Sphingobium yanoikuyae: one gene and its partner. The main gene of each other region encodes a partner of the protein of the gene in region 2 in a complex. Links are inferred from orthologs where the notes say so. Each region holds a gene or a part of one and is shown on either strand. Other genes may lie near its edges.

Evidence for each region.
Region 1: the proteins of HH800_RS10380 (region 2) and dapF are in contact, whole or in part, in a solved structure (PDB 5YGU), measured with the Escherichia coli proteins. The link is inferred for Sphingobium yanoikuyae from one-to-one orthologs.

Annotation. Positions count from the first base shown.
Region 1 is NZ_CP053021.1:63,741-66,914, forward strand. What follows is about bases 290-3,144. They hold dapF (diaminopimelate epimerase), read right to left. Parts: upstream 2,196-3,144; coding sequence 1,383-2,195; downstream 290-1,382. Other genes in these bases: mtaB (tRNA (N(6)-L-threonylcarbamoyladenosine(37)-C(2))-methylthiotransferase MtaB), read right to left, coding at 290-1,380; HH800_RS00360 (threonine ammonia-lyase), read right to left, coding at 2,236-3,144. Outside these bases: signal recognition particle-docking protein FtsY, read right to left, coding at 1-124; more of mtaB, read right to left, coding at 124-289; more of HH800_RS00360, read right to left, coding at 3,145-3,174. UniProt on the Escherichia coli protein: Involved in the succinylase branch of the L-lysine biosynthesis and in the biosynthesis of the pentapeptide incorporated in the peptidoglycan moiety. Catalyzes the stereoinversion of LL-2,6-diaminopimelate (L,L-DAP) to meso-diaminopimelate (meso-DAP).
Region 2 is NZ_CP053021.1:2,097,307-2,100,572, reverse strand. Bases 35-2,981 are described here. They hold HH800_RS10380 (RNA pyrophosphohydrolase), read right to left. Parts: upstream 1,778-2,981; coding sequence 1,292-1,777; downstream 35-1,291. Other genes in these bases: HH800_RS10375 (cryptochrome/photolyase family protein), read left to right, coding at 1,967-2,981; HH800_RS10385 (DUF481 domain-containing protein), read right to left, coding at 351-1,250; HH800_RS10390 (hydrolase), read right to left, coding at 35-309. In the rest of the region: more of HH800_RS10390, read right to left, coding at 1-34; more of HH800_RS10375, read left to right, coding at 2,982-3,266. UniProt on the Escherichia coli protein: Master regulator of 5'-end-dependent mRNA decay.

The DNA of each region.
Region 1 (3,174 bases), 2.0 Mb from region 2 along the record:
CGAGGGTTTGGTCGTCGAGTGCGGCCTTGGTGAAAAGGCCGGTCAGATTCTCGCCGAGCTTGTCGGATGTGCGCTTGAGGCCGCCGAAGAGGCGGTCGCGCCAGCTGGTGCCGGTGTCAGTCATTATTGCGCCTCTTGCGCGATCAGCGCGCCATTCTCAAGGCCGCTGATGCGGGCCGCGACGATCGTGGAGGGGGGCTGGGGCGTGGTGAAGCGCACCGGCGCGAAATTTTCCGCATGGCCCGACAGGCCATTGCGTTCGACCAGCACCGACTGGCGGGTGCCGACCAGGCGGGCAAGCCAGGCGTCGCGCTGCGCCGCGCAGGCGTCGCGCAGCAGCGCGGCGCGCGCCTTGATGGTGGCGCGATCCAGCTGGGGCATGCGCGCGGCCGGCGTGCCGGTGCGCGGCGAATAGGGGAAGATATGGCCATGGACGATGTCGCAATCGGCTACCAGCGCCAGGCTGTTGGCGAACATGGCCTCATCCTCGGTCGGGAAGCCGGCGATGATGTCGGCGCCTATGCTGATGTCCGGGCGGGCGGCCTTCACCCGCTCGACGATCCGCACGGCATCGGCGCGGGCATGGCGGCGCTTCATGCGCTTGAGGATCATGTCGTCGCCGGCCTGTAGCGAGAGATGCAGATGCGGCATCATGCGCGGCTCATGGGCGATGAGGTCGAACAGCCGCTCGTCAATCTCGACACTGTCGATCGAGGAGAGGCGCAGCCGGGGCAGGTCCGGGACATGGCGCAGCAGCCGTTCGACAAGCTGGCCGAGCGAGGGGCTGCCCGGCAGGTCGGGGCCATAGCTGGTGACGTCGACGCCGGTCAGCACGATCTCGCCATAGCCCGCATCGACCAGCTGCTTCGCCTTGTCGATCACCGCGCCGGCGGGCACGGAGCGGCTGTTCCCCCGGCCATAGGGGATGATGCAGAAGGTGCAGCGGTGATCGCAGCCATTCTGCACCTCCAGGAAGGCGCGGGCATGTTCGGCAAAGGCGCTGGCCATGTGCGGCGCGGTGTCGCGCACGGCCATGATGTCGGAGACGTTGACCTTATCCGCTACCGGAACGAAGGCGGCGGCCTCCAGCTTCTCCCGGTTGCCGATCACGCCGTCCACTTCCGCCATGGCGGCGAAGGTCTGGGGTTCGGTCTGGGCAGCGCAGCCGGTGACCAGGATGCGGGCGTCGGGGCGGTCTCGCCTGGCGCGGCGGATCGCCTGCCGGGTCTGGCGCACGGCCTCGGCGGTCACGGCGCAGCTGTTGACGACGATCAGGTCGTCCTGTGCGCCGGCCATCTCCCGGCCAACTATCTCACGAATAGCTTCGCTTTCCGCGATGTTGAGCCGGCAGCCCAGGGTGATGATGTCGGGACCGGGCACGGTCAGAAGCGGTCCCAGTCCGCCTCGCCGTCGAACACATGGGTGGCGGGGCCGGTCATGCGGATCGTGCCGCCCGGTGCCCAGTCGATCTCCAGGTCGCCGCCCGGCAGGCTGACGGTCACTGGCCCGGCCATCAGCTTGCGGCGGATCGCCGCGACGGCGGTGGCGCAGGCGCCGGTGCCGCAGGCGCGGGTCAGGCCGGCGCCGCGTTCCCAGACGATCAGGCGCAGATGCTGCGGGCCGACGACCTGCGCGAAATTGACGTTCACGCGGGCGGGGAAGAGCGGGTCATGCTCGATCAGCGGGCCGAGGCGCTCGAAATCCACCGCGTCCAGATCCTCGACGAAGAAGATCACATGCGGGTTGCCGACATTGACGGCGGCCGGCGCGGGCAGGTCTTCCCAACTCGCGCTCATGGTCAGCGTGTCCATCGGATAAGCGAGCGGGATCGCGTCCCAGTCGAAGCGGGGCGCGCCCATGTCGACGCTGGCGCCGCCGTCCACGCCCTTGGCGTCGAGCAGCCCGGCCCTGGTCCGGATCAGCACGTCCTTGCCGACGAACAGTGGCACGCAGCGGGTGGCATTGCCGCAGGCTTCCACTTCCGAACCGTCGGAATTGAAGATCAGCATCGACACGTCGGCCTGGTCGCCGGTCTCGGCATCGCCGATGACGATCAACTGGTCACAGCCGATGCCGGCATGGCGATCGGCAATGGCGCGGGCGCGCGCTTCCGTCATCGCGACCGGCGCCTGGCGCGCGTCGATCACGACGAAATCATTGCCCAGACCATGCATCTTGGAAAAGCGGCTCATCATGGCGCCGCATTTAGTGCGGGACGGGGCAAAAGACCAGCGGTCAGGCGTTCTGGCCGCCGATGATGGCTGCATAATCCTGCGGATCGACATTGGCACCGGAGATGACGAGGGCGGTGGCGCCGTTGGTGGGCGGGGCGAGGCCGGCGAGCATGGCGGCGAGGGCGACCGCGCCGCCCGGTTCGACCACCAGCTTGAGCGTGGTGAAGGCGAAGCGCATCGCGTCGCGCACCTGATCGTCGCTGACGACGAGGCCGCCCGCGAGCAGGGTGTGGTTGATCGGGAAGGTCAGCGCGCCGGGGCTGGGCGCCAGCAGGGCGTCGCAGATGCTGCGCGCGTCGGGCGAGACGCTTTCGCGCGTGCCGCTGGCGAGCGAGCGGGCGGTATCGTCAAAGCCTGCGGGTTCGACCGCATAGACGCTGATGTCGGGGCGGGCGGCTTTGACTGCCGTCGCCGTGCCTGCGACCAGCCCGCCGCCACCGCAACAGACGAGGATTTGCGTGAGGTCGGCGCCAGCGGCCTGCGCCTGCTCCAATATTTCGAGGCCGATCGTGCCCTGGCCGGCGATGATGAAGGGATCGTCGAAGGAGGGAACCAGCGTCGCGCCGCGTTCGGTGGCAAGGGCGGTGGCGATTTCCTCACGGCTCTGGGTGAAGCGGTCATAGGGGACGACCTCAGCCCCCATCGCACGCGTGTTGGCGGTCTTGATCGCCGGGGCATCGGCCGGCATCACGATCGTGGCGGGAATGCCGAGCAGGCGGGCGGCGAAGGCGACGCCCTGGGCATGGTTGCCCGAGGACCAGGCGACGACGCCCGCCGCCCGTTCCGCCGCATCGAGGCGGGCGAGGCGGTTATAGGCGCCGCGAAACTTGAACGATCCGCTATGCTGGGCGCCCTCAAACTTCACCAGCACCCGCCGGCCGCAATGATCGTTGAGTGCGGCATTCTCGATCAGCGGGGTACGGACCGCCGCCGGCGCGAT
Region 2 (3,266 bases):
CGTCAGCAGCAGCTGGACCGGCGCATCGGGGCGGACGGTCAGGCGAAGATGCTGGCCATGGCGGATCACCGATATCCGGCCATCGGGCGCCACGGTTTCGACCGGATCGGGTTCGATCAGGTCGATTGCACCGGGCAGCGCCGAAAAGGCGTCGGCGAGCGTGGAGGCCATGGCGGCGAGCCCGGTCAGGTTGCGCGATCCGCTGTTGATGCTGGCCCATGCCTCGACCTGTGCCAGCATCGGCGCGGCGGCGGCCTGTTCCAGCAGGGCGGTTTCAGGGGCTGTTACGGGCGGGTGGGTGCCGTTCATCCCGGAGGTCTATCAGAGCGCGGGCGCCTGCTCCACCCCGATCAGAAATCGTAGCTGAGGGTCAGGCGGCTGAGCGTGTCGAAGTCGCGCGCGGACAGCAGGGTCTCCGACTCATACTGCACCGTATAGGACAGGCCAGCGGACAGGCGGGTGCTCACCTTGGTTTGCAACTGTGTCAGAGAATTGACTGAAAATACGTCAGTTTCTGCGTAACCTGCAGCGGTCTGCTTGAAGGTGACATTGGGCGCCAGACGCCAGGCCAGGTCCATAGATGCACGCGCGCCCAGCTTGGTTTCGCGCGGCCCGATCACATATTTGGCATGACGGACGGACGGGCCCAAGTCTAGCGACAGGTCGATCGGCTTGCTGACGATCACCTTGTAACCGATACCGGCCGAGGCGGTGTAGCGCTCGTCATAGCCGATCGAGGGATCGCGTTCGAACTGGGTCAGGCCATAAGCGAAACCGCGCGGGTCGAACTGATAGCGCGGTTCATAGCTGGCGGTGTAGCGTTCGCGCGAGGTGACGCCATTGGCGCGGCGATAATCCACCGTGGCGCTCAGCTTATGGCTCCATTCCAGCCCTTCGCGCTTGACCTGCGCGGCGGCGCTGATGCCGATTTCACTGGTCGAACCGGTCGAGCGGAAGCCGCCGGCCTCCAGCTTGCCGGTCCATAATTCGGTGAAGCGCGCCTCGCGAATCACCGTGTCATGGGTCGCCTTGGTCCGTTCCTTCCAACTGTTGACCATCTGCTGGATCTGGTCGGCCGATTGCGGATTGGTCTGCTTGGCGATCTTGGCGACGGTCGCGATTTCCGTCTCATTGCCATTGGCAATCGCCGCCTCCAGCATTTCGCGGACGGATGGCGGCAGCAGCGCAGGCGCGTTGGCCCAGGCCTGGGTGGCAAAGAGGAAGGGCAGGATAGCCAGACAGTGACGCATGCCGCTGTCATAGCGAACCGACCGGGGATTTTAAGCCCCCATCAGATCAAGTCGTGGAATTCCTGCAATATGTCGCGGTAAAGCTTGCGCTTGAACGGCACGATCAGCTCCGGCAGCGTTTCGGGCGCGGCCCATTTCCACTCCCGGAATTCGGGATGCTTGGTCTGGATGTCGATATGGCTGTCCTTGCCCAGGAAGCGGGCGAGGAACCAGATCTGGCGCTGGCCGCGATATTTGCCGCCCCACAGCTTGCCGATCAGTTCGGGCGGCAGGTCGTAGAAATGCTCGTCGCGGCTCTTGGCGATGATTTCGACATGCTCCGGCGTGATCCCGGTCTCTTCGCCCAGTTCGCGCAGCGCTGCCGTCTTGGCGTCTTCGCCGTCGTCGATCCCGCCCTGCGGCATCTGCCAGGCTTCCACGACATTATCGAGGCGCTGACCCACGAAGACCTTGCCCGCCATGTTGACCAGCATGATCCCGACGCACGGCCGGTAATTCAGTTCTGCATTATCTGGCATCGACGCCATGTCTTCCCCTGCATCGCTGCAGCCATGGCCGGTTGACGACCCATGGCTAGTGTATTGGGTTCCAGAATAGGCGGCGGCGATGCGCGCGTCCATTGGCCGAATCGACATTCATCGGATTTGCCGGGCATCTCCCGGAAGGGCGCGGAAAATTCATTTGGAACCGGGGGGCTAGGCAGGCATTGGGCGATCATGCCATCCCCCATCATCATCTGGTTCCGTCAGGATCTGCGCCTCTCGGATCAGGCGGCGCTCGCTGCCGCCGCGCAGGCCGGCCCGGTCATTCCGCTCTATATCCTTGATGATGAAAGCCCGCGCCAATGGGCGATGGGTGGCGCATCTCGCTGGTGGTTGCATCACAGCCTTGCCAGCCTGGACGAGCGACTGAGGGGCAAGGGATCGCGATTGATCCTGCGGCGCGGACGCTGCGCCGATGTGCTGGCGCAGGTGGCTCAGGAAAGCGGCGCGCACGTCGTTCATGCGATCCGCCATCATGAGCCCTGGTGGCGCAACGCCGAGAAGGCGGTGGCAAGGCAGATCGATCTGCGGCTTCATGACGGCGGACTGCTATTGCCGGTGGAGGCGGTGCGGACGGGCGGCGGGAAGCCCTATCGCATCTACACGCCCTTTTCCCGTGCGGTGATGCTGCACATGCCGCCCGCGCCACCACAGCCCGCGCCGCAGCAGATCGAGGCGCCATCGCACTGGCCGGTCAGCGACAGGCTGGAAGACTGGAACTTGTTGCCGCGCGATCCGGACTGGGCGAGCGGCTTCCCTGCCGACTGGTCGCCGGGCGAAGAGGGGGCAAAGCGCTATCTCGACAGTTTTCTGGGGGAGGTTGGCGACTATGCGGTCGCGCGCGATTTGCCGTCGCAGGAAGGAACGTCCCGCCTGTCCCCGCATCTCCATTTCGGGGAGATTTCGCCGGCCAAGGTCTGGCATCGGGTGGCGCAGGCGCCGGGGGACGCGACCGTCTATCTGAAGGAACTGATCTGGCGCGAATATGCGCATAATCAGGTCTGGGCCCTGCCGACCTATGGATCGGAAAATGCCCAGCCGGCCTTCGATGCCATGCACTGGCGCGATCTGCGCGAGGCGCGAGGCGACTGGACCGCATGGAAACGGGGCCGGACCGGCTATCCCATCGTCGATGCCGGCATGCGCCAGCTCTGGCAGACGGGCTGGATGCACAATCGGGTGCGGATGATCGCGGCCAGTTTCCTCATCAAGCATCTGCTGATCGACTGGCGCCATGGCGCGCGCTGGTTCTGGGACACGCTGGTCGATGCGGATTATGCCAATAACAGCGTCAATTGGCAGTGGGTGGCGGGCAGCGGCGTCGATGCCAATCTCTTCACCCGGATCATGGCGCCGCTGACCCAGTCGGACAAGTTCGATGCTGCCGACTATATCCGCCAATGGGTGCCGGAATTGGCCGATCTGGACGATCGCGTCATCCATGATCCGGATTTTCATGGGGTTAGACCATCAT